One region of the Streptomyces daliensis genome, then DNA from elsewhere that is predicted to be linked to it. Evidence: riboswitches for the same ligand, from Rfam matches in the RefSeq annotation. Region 1 holds a riboswitch; each other region holds the start of a gene.
What was found. A riboswitch is a leader RNA that binds a small molecule or an ion and turns the genes downstream of it on or off. The one in region 1 is predicted to bind cyclic di-AMP.
Positions count from the first base shown of each region.

Region 1 (3,267 bases):
TGCGCGTCGGCGGGGCGGGGCGGGGTGAGGTCCAGGGGGGCCGGGCCCGAGGCGTTGGCCGGGGCCATGTGCGTGTAGTAGGCGGGCACGTCCTCCAGCCCGGCGAGTACGTCCTTGACGAAGTCGTCCACGTCGCGGGTGAGCGCGTCGTTGTGCGCGCGTTCCTCGCCGATCGTCGTGGAGCCGTCGGAGCCGCCGGAGCCCGCGCCGGAGCCACCGGAGCCGCCGGAGGAGCAGAAGCTGCCGAAACCGTGGGTGGGCAGGACGCGCACGTCGTCGGCCAGTTCGTCGGCCAGCCGGCGCGCCGAGGCGTGCTGGGCGCGGGCGAGCGGCTCGGTCAGCCGGGGTTCGACCAGGTCGGGGCGGCCCGTGGTGCCGATGAGGAGGGAGCCGCCGGTGAAGGCCAGCACGGCGCGGCCGTTCTCCTCCAGCGCGTAGGAGGTGTGGTGCGGGGTGTGGCCGGGGGTGGCGAGGGCCCGCAGCGTCAGGCCCGCGCCGGCGTCGACCGTCGCGGTGTCGCCGTCGCGTACGGGCACGCGGGCGAAGGCGACGTGCGCCTCGGCGGGGACGAGATAGCGGGCGCCTGTGACGCGGGCCAGCTCCAGGCCTCCGCTGACGTAGTCGTTGTGCACATGGGTCTCCGCGACGAGGCCGACGCGCACGCCCCTGCGTGCCGCCGCCGCGAGCACGCGGTCGATGTCGCGGGGCGGGTCCACGACGACGGCTTCCGTCGCGCCTCCCGCCAGATAGCCGCGGTTGCCCAGGCCCTCGGTCCCGATGGTGTCGACGAAGAACACGGCCGACCCTCTCCTCTCCGCTCTCCGTTCGCTCCGGTTCTCCCGGACCGACTCGTTCATGTACCCCCCGGGGTATCCATCATCGACCGTAACACGGGTACCCCAGGGGGTATTCCACACACGCCCGGCATCGTGCCGAGTGCCCCCGCGCGAGCCGGAAATGACGTGACGCGTTCCACAGGAGGTGCGTGAGGAGCGACACAGGAAGGCAAGATCGAAAGGGTTCCGGTTTTGACGCGGACGCGGCACGCGTGTTTCGAATGCCCTGCGCACAGCGTTCTCTTACGGACTTATTCGACACTCCGTATGAGAAATGCGCGGGTCCCCACATGGCTCTCCTTCCCTGTCTTTAGTTGTCCCCGCGAATTCCATCTGTTTACGGTGCATCCGCCATCGCACGTCCCATGCGGTGGCCCGTGACCGGGACGCCGAATCCTGCCGCCCGGTCAGCGGAAATCACCCGACCCAAGGGCGGCAGGAGCGGGGGAACCACAGGTAAGTGCCGCGTCGCGGAAACGCGACCGGCTTGGGGTGAAGCCCCCTCGCGCACATGCCACGGGCATGTGCGCAGGTGGCCGGGCAACTCCAGCCCGAATCCGACAGCTCACCTCGCAGGCGTAGGAGAGGAACACTTCTGTGTTTGCACGCGAAAGCGTTAACCGACAGTCCAATGGCCGTAACGCGCGGCGCATTTCCCGCGTCTCGCTCGCTCTCGCCGCAGGTGGCGCGGGTATCGCCCTTCCGCTGATGGGCGCCGCGAACGCGCACGCCGCCGACGTCAGCACCTGGGACAAGGTCGCCCAGTGCGAGTCGGGCGGCGACTGGTCCATCAACACCGGAAACGGCTATTACGGCGGCGTCCAGTTCGACAAGAGCACCTGGGACGCCTACGGCGGTTCGCAGTACGCGCCGACCGCCGACAAGGCCACCAAGGACCAGCAGATAGCCATCGCCGAGAAGGTGCTGGCCAAGCAGGGTCCGGGCGCCTGGCCCAACTGCGGCCCCAAGGCCGGGCTGAGCCAGAACAGCGGCTCCCCCGACGTGAACCCCGACTCCGGTTCCGGCTCCGGTTCCGACGACTCCGCGACGAAGTCCGCGCAGCCGCAGCAGACCGAGCAGCCGAAGCAGACCGAGCAGCAGAGCAAGCCCCAGGGCGGCTCGGGCTCGTACACCGTCGCGAGCGGTGACACCCTCGCCAAGATCGCCAAGTCCGAGGGCGTCGAGGGCGGCTGGAAGAAGCTGTACGAGTCGAACCGCCAGACCATCGGCGGCGACCCGAACGTCATCGTCCCCGGCCAGAAGCTGACCCTCTCCGGTTCCGCCTCCGGTTCCGGCGACGAGGTGAAGACGCAGCCGCAGGGCGGCGCCTCCAAGACCGCCGAGACCTCGGACGCGGGCTCCGACGACGGCCAGTCCGCTTCCAGCGACTACGTCAAGCCGGTCGACGCGGGCACCAGCACCCCGTACAAGGCGTCCGGCGGCTCCTGGTCCAGCGGCAGCCACACCGGCGTCGACTTCTCCGCCTCCTCCGGCACCCCGGTGAAGTCGGTCACCTCCGGCACCGTCGTCTCGGCGGACTGGGGCGGCGCCTACGGCAACGAGGTCGTCATCAAGAACGACGACGGCAAGTACACCCAGTACGGCCACCTGACCTCCTCCTCCGTCCAGCCCGGCCAGCAGGTCGACGCGGGCGAGCAGATCGCCGTCTCCGGCTCGACCGGCAACAGCACAGGGCCGCACCTGCACTTCGAGGTCCGCACCGGTCCCGACTACGGCTCCGACATCGACCCCGTGAGCTACCTCCAGTCGCACGGTCTCTCCGTCTGAGGCGTTCCCTCCCCTACGCCCGCAACGGACCGGAGGGCGCGGGCCACACGCGTCCTCCGGAAAGCGGCAGGCGAAGCCACACCGATGCCCGGTGTCCCCGCCAGGGACACCGGGCATCCGGCGTTCGGCCCCGCTCCGTCGCGCCTCCGGTTCACGGGGAGTTGTGGCGCCGGTCACGCCCGAGCGCTAGGTTCCACCCCGCCCGGACCGGACCGGACCGTCCCGTACCGGCGGTACCGGCCATACGGGCAGCACGGGCAGCACGGGCAGCACCCGCAAGGCACCAAGGCACACGCACCGCACGCACCACCGCTCTCCCCGGCGGACGCGACACCGCCGGGCACCGCAGACTCGTCGAGTGGAGTGACCGTGGAACGTGGAGTGACCGTGGAACGCCGTGACTTCCGGCGTCGTACCTTCCTGCGCGCGGCCGTGCTCACCGGCTCGGCCGCCGTCTTCGGCGGCACGCTGTGGCGCGGCGCCGCGCACGCGGACCCGGCGCAGCCGGGCACCGGCCCGTACGGGGCGCTCGGCCCCGCCGACGCGAACGGCGTCCAGTTGCCGCAGTCCTTCACGAGCAGGGTGATCGCGAGATCGGGCCAGGCGGTCTCCGGCACCTCGTACACCTGGCACCCGGCGCCCG
Region 1 covers NZ_BAAGSO010000089.1:99,776-103,042, forward strand. Annotated here, with positions in the region: gene ACYVOO_RS21965 (MBL fold metallo-hydrolase) at 1-797, opposite strand, end outside; cyclic di-AMP (ydaO/yuaA leader) riboswitch at 1,245-1,430, shown strand; gene ACYVOO_RS21970 (transglycosylase family protein) at 1,545-2,624, shown strand; gene ACYVOO_RS21975 (alkaline phosphatase PhoX) at 3,012-3,267, shown strand, end outside.

Region 2 (3,267 bases), on a different contig from region 1:
TCGCGACGGTCGGCGGGCGCGCCGACGAACTGTGCCGGTTCGCCGTGCTGTTCGGCGATCCCCAGCTCGCGCTGAGCGCCGTGGGCCGCGTCCTGGAGGTCACGCCGGAGGAGGTGCGGTCCGTGGCGGCGGCGCGGCTGCAAAGGGACAACCGCGCCGCGCTGGTCTACGAGCCGACCGCGCCCGCCACCGAGAACGCCGAGAACGCCGAGAACGAGAACGCCGAGGACGGACAGGACGAGGAGCCCGGCCAGTGAGCGACACCGCGACCACCCCCGCAGAGAGGCCAGGCCCGAGCATGGATCTCCACCCCCAGCCCCGGGGCGGCAGCCCCAGGCCCTGGGCCTTCCCCGCGCCCGAGCGCGGCACGCTGCCCAACGGGCTCACGGTGCTGCGCTGCCACCGCCCGGGCCAGCAGGTCGTCGCCGTGGAGGTCAACCTCCTGGCCCCCCTGGAGGCCGAGCCCGAGGGCCTTGACGGCGTGGCCACGATCATGGCCCGCGCCCTGTCCGAGGGCACGGACAAGCACGACGCCGAGGAGTTCGCCTACGAGCTGGAGCGCTGCGGCGCCACCCTGGACGCGCACGCCGACCACCCGGGCGTGCGCGTCTCCCTGGAGGTCCCCGCCTCCCGGCTGCCCAAGGCGCTCGGTCTGCTCGCCGACGCGCTGCGCGCACCGGCCTTCCCCGACGGCGAGGTCGAGCGGCTGGTCAACAACCGGCTGGACGAGATCCCGCACGAGCTGGCCAACCCGGCCCGCCGCGCGGCCAAGGAGCTCTCCCACCAGCTGTTCCCCGCCGCCTCCCGCATGTCCCGGCCGCGCCAGGGCACCGAGGAGTCGGTCGCCCGTATCGATGCCGCCTCGGTCCGTGCCTTCTACGAGGCACATGTGCGCCCCGCGACGGCCACCGCCGTCGTCGTCGGCGACCTCGAAGGCGTCGATCTGGACGAGGCGCTGGCCGACTCCCTCGGCACCTGGACCGGATCGACGGCCGAGCCCCGCCCCGTGCCGCCGGTCACCGCGGACGACACGGGCCGCGTGATCATCGTGGACCGTCCGGGCGCCGTGCAGACGCAGTTGCTGATCGGCCGCATCGGCGCGGACAAGCACGACCGCGTCTGGCCCGCGCAGGTGCTGGGCACGTACTGCCTCGGCGGCACCCTCACCTCCCGGCTGGACCGCGTGCTGCGCGAGGAGAAGGGCTACACCTACGGGGTGCGCGCCTTCGGCCAGGTGCTGCGCTCAGCGCCCGAGGGCACGGGCGCCGCCATGCTCGCCATCTCCGGCTCGGTCGCCACCGAGGTGACGGGGCCCGCGCTGGAGGACCTGTGGCAGGTTCTGCGCACCCTGGCGGCCGAGGGCCTCACGGACGAGGAGCGGGACGTCGCCGTGCAGAACCTCGTGGGCGTCGCCCCGCTGCGCTACGAGACGGCCGCCGCCGTCGCGGGCACCCTCGCCGATCAGGTCGAGCAGTATCTGCCGGACGACTTCCAGGCGCGGATGTACGCGCGGCTGGCCGAGACGGGCACCGTGGAGGCCACGGCGGCCGTCGTGAACGCCTTCCCGGCCGACCGCCTGGTCACCGTCCTGGTGGGTGACGCCTCGCAGATCGCGGAGCCGGTGCGGGCGCTGGGCATCGGCGAGGTGAGCGTGGTCTCCGGGACCTGAGGCGCCGCGCCGCCCGGCGCTACGCCGCCGGAGCCGCCCGGAATGTGATGGAGGGCCCGTGAACAGTCGGCCGACTGTTCACGGGCCCTCCACATGTCGCGGCGTCATGTCCGTTTTCCCTGTCTGATTTGGCCGGTGTTGCCCCGGTGTTGGGTGTGGCATGCGCGACAAAAGACGGGATCTGTTTGGCGCCGTGCTGATGCCCGTCTTAGCGTCGTGGCCGCTGTTCGTCAGAAGTGACCGCGCCGCGGCCGACGGACAGTGATCGCCGAGTCCCCGTACGGCGCGAGCCAGGGGAGCCGGGGACCCACACGTCCCTTGGGGTGAATCGGACGCCTCCCGTACGAGGCGCCCGTAGGAGACCTTCCTGCTCCGAACCCGTCAGCTAACCCGGTAGGCGAGAAGGAAGGAAAGGAGTCACGCCAGATCATGGCGTTCATCCGTGCCACCGGTAAGCATCGTGGGCAGAGTCGTGCCCGTCGCCGTGCGGGCGTCAACGCCGCAGGCATAGCGGGCCTCGCCGCTGTCGGCGTCGTGGGCTCCGTCGCGTCCCCGGCGCTCGCCGCCAACGACGAGGCGTCCACCGTCACCGACACCGGTCTGACCCAGGCCATCGACCTGGGCGGTTCCCTCGCCGCGACCGTCGGCGACCAGGCCGAGGCCCAGCAGGCCGAGGCCGAGCGCGCCAGGGCCGAGGCCGCCGCCAAGAAGGCCGCGGCCGAGGCGAAGAAGCGTGCCGACGAGGCCAAGCGCAAGGCGGCGGCCGAGAAGGCGGAGCGCGAGCGCGAGGCCAAGGAGGCCAAGGAGCGCGCGGCCCGCAAGGCGGAGGCCAAGCGCGCCGCGCTCAACGGCTACGTCGCCCCCGTCGACAACTCCTACGTCTCCACCGGCTACCAGACCGGCGGCGGCATGTGGTCCTCCGGCAGCCACACCGGCATCGACTTCCACGCGGCCCAGGGCACCCCGGTCAAGTCCGTCGCGGCCGGTGAGGTCGTGGAGGCGGGCGACGGCGGCGCCTACGGCAACAACATCGTGATCAAGCACAAGGACGGCACGTACACGCAGTACGGCCACCTGTCGTCCATCGGCGTCTCGGTCGGCCAGTCCGTCACCTCGGGCCAGCAGATCGCCCTCTCCGGCTCCACCGGCAACTCCTCGGGCCCGCACCTCCACTTCGAGGCCCGTACGGGCCCCGACTACGGCTCGGACATGGACCCGGTCGCCTATCTGCGCCAGCACGGCGTCAAGATCTGACCGAATCCGAATCTGAATCCGGCGCCGCACCCGACGCCCAATCCGGTGCCGCACCCGACTCCGCGCGGCATCCGTGAGTATCAGGACCCCCGGCCGACACATGGCCGGGGGTCCTTTTCACGCCGTATTCACGTGAGGGGAACTCTCGCCATCGGAAATTCGACGTGGCTGCAATACAGTTCGAGTCATGCGAATTTCCGCGCACGCGGTCTGCACGGCAATCCGCGACGACATCGTCAGCGGGGCATTTCCGCCCGGCGCCCGGCTCACCGAGGAACTCCTCGCGCGGCGTTACGGAGTCTCGCGGGTCCCCGTGCGCGAGGCGCTGCGCACGCTGGAGTCCG
Region 2 covers NZ_BAAGSO010000054.1:56,190-59,456, reverse strand. Annotated here, with positions in the region: gene ACYVOO_RS11230 (M16 family metallopeptidase) at 1-257, shown strand, start outside; gene ACYVOO_RS11225 (M16 family metallopeptidase) at 299-1,669, shown strand; cyclic di-AMP (ydaO/yuaA leader) riboswitch at 1,926-2,083, shown strand; gene ACYVOO_RS11220 (M23 family metallopeptidase) at 2,099-2,923, shown strand; gene ACYVOO_RS11215 (GntR family transcriptional regulator) at 3,111-3,267, shown strand, end outside.
Region 2: linked by a shared signal. The riboswitch ahead of ACYVOO_RS11220 (M23 family metallopeptidase) and the one ahead of ACYVOO_RS21970 (transglycosylase family protein) in region 1 are both predicted to bind cyclic di-AMP.

Region 3 (3,267 bases), on a different contig from region 1:
GAGTGGTGCGTGCGCCCGCCTCGGCGGTGCGAGGCGGCGGCGTGGTCGTGAGTGGGCGGGGGCGACCCGAGTGCGCGAGGTGCCGTGTGGTGCGCCACCCGCCCGAGGCGACCGGGTACCACGGGTCCGGGCTCCCAACCCGGACCCGGGCCGACGGAACCGCGTCAGCGAACCCGCGTCAGCAGAGCCGCGTCAGCGGAACCCCGTCAGACGCTGAGGCCCTTGCCCCGCAGCCACGCCAGCGGATCGACCGGGTCACCGCCGCCGGGCCGGACCTCGACGTGCAGGTGCGGTCCCGAGGAGTTGCCTGTGGAGCCGACGCGGCCGATGACGTCGCCGGTGCTGACCTTGTCACCGGCCGACTTCGTCATCGAGGACAGGTGGCAGAACCACAGCTCGGTGCCGTCGTCCAGCTCCAGCACGATGCGGTAGCCGTACGAACCGGCCCAGCCCGCTTCCTTGATGGTGCCCGTGTGGATGGCCTTGACCGGGGTGCCGGTGGGGGACGCGAAGTCCTGGCCCGTGTGGTCGTTCTGCCACATGCCGCCGGAGGAGCCGAAGCCCGCGGAGAGCTGGTACGAGGAGACCGGGAGCGTGTAGCTCTTGTCGAGCTTGGCGAGGCGGGCCGCCTCCGCCTTGCGGCGCTTCTCCTCCTCGGCCTTCTTCTTGGCCTCGGCCTCTTCCTCGCGCTCTTCCTTGGCCTCCTTGGCGGCTGCCGTCGCCGCCTTGGCCGCGGCGGCCTGGGAGGCGGCCTCGCGCGCCGCCGCGTCCGCCTCGGCCTGCTGGGACTCGGCCTGCGCGAGGATGCGGGCGCGCAGTGCCTCGCCCGCGTCCGTACGGCCAGCGGCGGCGTCCTCCTCGGACAGGCCCGCCTGGCTCAGGGGCGCCTGGACGGCGGCGACGGCCTCCGCGTCGTCCGCGCCGCCCGCGAGGAGGCCGCCGACGCCGGGGAGGTCCTGCACGGAGTCAGCAGCGGAGGCGAGGTCCGGCATGGATATCGCGGCCGGGTCCTTGTCCTTGGCGGTGGCCATGCCGCCCGCGCCGACGGCGGCGATCATGCCGACGCCGAGCACCGCGCCGCTGCGGGCCATGCCGCCGCCGCGCTGCTTGCCCACGCGGTGCCGGCCGCGGACGGGACGGACGGAGTCCTCGGTGGGGTTCCACTCGTCGAACGCGTCGTCGCCGTCCTCGTCGCCACCGTCACGCGCGGGACCGTAGACGTCCGGGACGGGCACCGCCTGGGTGTCGAAGGCCGGGGCCTCGAAGGACGGGGCCTCGAACGTCTGCGTAGCGTCGATGGTCTGCGTGTCGAAGTTCCGCGCACCGGCCGGGACATGGGCGGCACCCGCCGGGGCGAGCGCGTCGGGACGGCCCAGCGCGTCGTAGTTGCCGTACGCGTCGAATGTGCCGTGGCCGTAGCCGGGTGTGCCGTGGCCCTGGCCGAAGCCGTGGCCGTGGCCGAAGTGGTCGCCGCCGTGGGGCGGCCGGCTGTCGTAGGACGCGCCGTACGACGGTGAACCGCCGAAGGACGGCTCGTACGAGGCCTCGGGGGCATGCCTCTTGGACGCCACGGGGGGCGCACTCCTTTCCTTCCTTCTCGCCTACCGGGTTAGCTGACGGGTTCGGAGCAGGAAGGTCTCCTACGGAAGCGCCCGCACATGGGACATGGGCGGGAGAGTCCGATTCACCCCATCCCTCGGAGGGCGGCCCCGGTGTGGGCCGACCGGTGAGAGACCCCCCTCGCCGCCGGCTGACGACGGCCGAGAAGTGGTGGTTCCCCGGTTCCCTCGGTGCGCTTCGCGTCGAGTGGTGACTCGCGTTGACGCACGTACAGGATTCGGCGACGGCGCACGGTGCCGACTCTCGTGACGGCTGTGACGACCGCGCTGCGTTATCGAACGTTAATAGAGTCGCGGGCCGAATTCCAAGCTGTTCCGGCGAATTCGTAGTCGCCGTTGCCCTGCACTTTTCCGGGCAGACGGGGGCAATCAGGGGCAGGAATTACCCGAATTGGGGCGCCGGATCGCGGAGAGTGACGAAACATCAGGCCGGAAAGCTGTCTTGAACCGCTCCACAGCTCCCCCTCCCCGTCTTCACAACCTCCCCCTGCGCCGCGCCACCAGCAGCGCCATGTCGTCCGTGATCCGTCCGCCCGTGTACGCCTCCACGTCCGCGACCAGCGCGTCCAGCAGCCCGTCAGGACCGTCGAAGGCGCACCCGGCCAGGCGGCGCGAGGGCTCGTAGAAGACGCCGCTCCCCTCGCCCCGCGCCTCGGACAGGCCGTCCGTGTAGAGCAGGAGATGCGCGCCGGGCGGGAAGGGCACCTCGTCAGCGCGGTCGGGCCACTCGCCCAGCTCGGGCATCCCCAGCGGCAGCGCGGGGACCCTGGGCTCGATGTAGCTGGGGAACCCGTCGGACTTCAGCAGCAGCGGCGCCGGGTGGCCGCGGTTCACGACGCGGAGCACGCCCGGGTCCTCGGCCGGTACCTCGACGAGGACGGCCGTCGTGAACCCCTCGTACTGGTCGAGCCCCCTCCTGCGGTCCCCCTCGCGCCGCAGCGCGCCCTCCAGGCGGCCCGCGACCGCCTCCAGCGTGTCCTCCTGCTCGGCCGCCTCACGGAACGCGCCGATGACGATGACGACCGCCTCCACGGCCCCGAGCCCCTTCCCCCGCACGTCCCCGACGAGCATCCGGGTCCCGTGCGGGGTCTCCTGGACCGCGTAGAGGTCCCCGCCGATACGGGCGCCGGTCTGCGCGGCCTTGTAGCGCGCCGCGAACTCCAGCCGTCCGATGCGCGGGGGCGGCAGCGGCAGCACCGCGCGCTGGGCCGCCTCGGCGATGATCCGCGCGGAGTCCAGGGCCGCGCCGCTGCGGCGCACGATGCCGCTGATGAAGACGGCGAGCGCGGAGACGGTGGCGACGGTGAGGGTGCGCATCGAGTCGTCGAGCAGGTCCGACGGGCCGTCCAGCAGAAGCAGCGCCGCGAAGAGGGCGGTGGCTATGAGCCCCGTGCCGACGGTCACCCCGCGGGTGCAGAAGGGGGCTGTCACCAGGGGCGCGGCGGCGAAGAAGGGGGCGCCCGTGATCTCGGAGAAGGTGGTGACGTTCAGGAGGATGCCGAGGGCGAGCATCAGGAGGGGCAGCAGGAGGAAAGGGACGCAGCGTCCGTCGGCTGGAGGCTCCGCGGGCACGGTCGTCCGTCGGCTGCCGCCGCCCCGGAACCTGCCCCTGCCCCTGCCCGATCTCTGGTCCGCCACCGTCCCAATC
Region 3 covers NZ_BAAGSO010000015.1:22,707-25,973, forward strand. Annotated here, with positions in the region: gene ACYVOO_RS04175 (M23 family metallopeptidase) at 207-1,235, opposite strand; cyclic di-AMP (ydaO/yuaA leader) riboswitch at 1,585-1,812, opposite strand; gene ACYVOO_RS04180 (PP2C family protein-serine/threonine phosphatase) at 2,094-3,257, opposite strand.
Region 3: linked by a shared signal. The riboswitch ahead of ACYVOO_RS04175 (M23 family metallopeptidase) and the one ahead of ACYVOO_RS21970 (transglycosylase family protein) in region 1 are both predicted to bind cyclic di-AMP.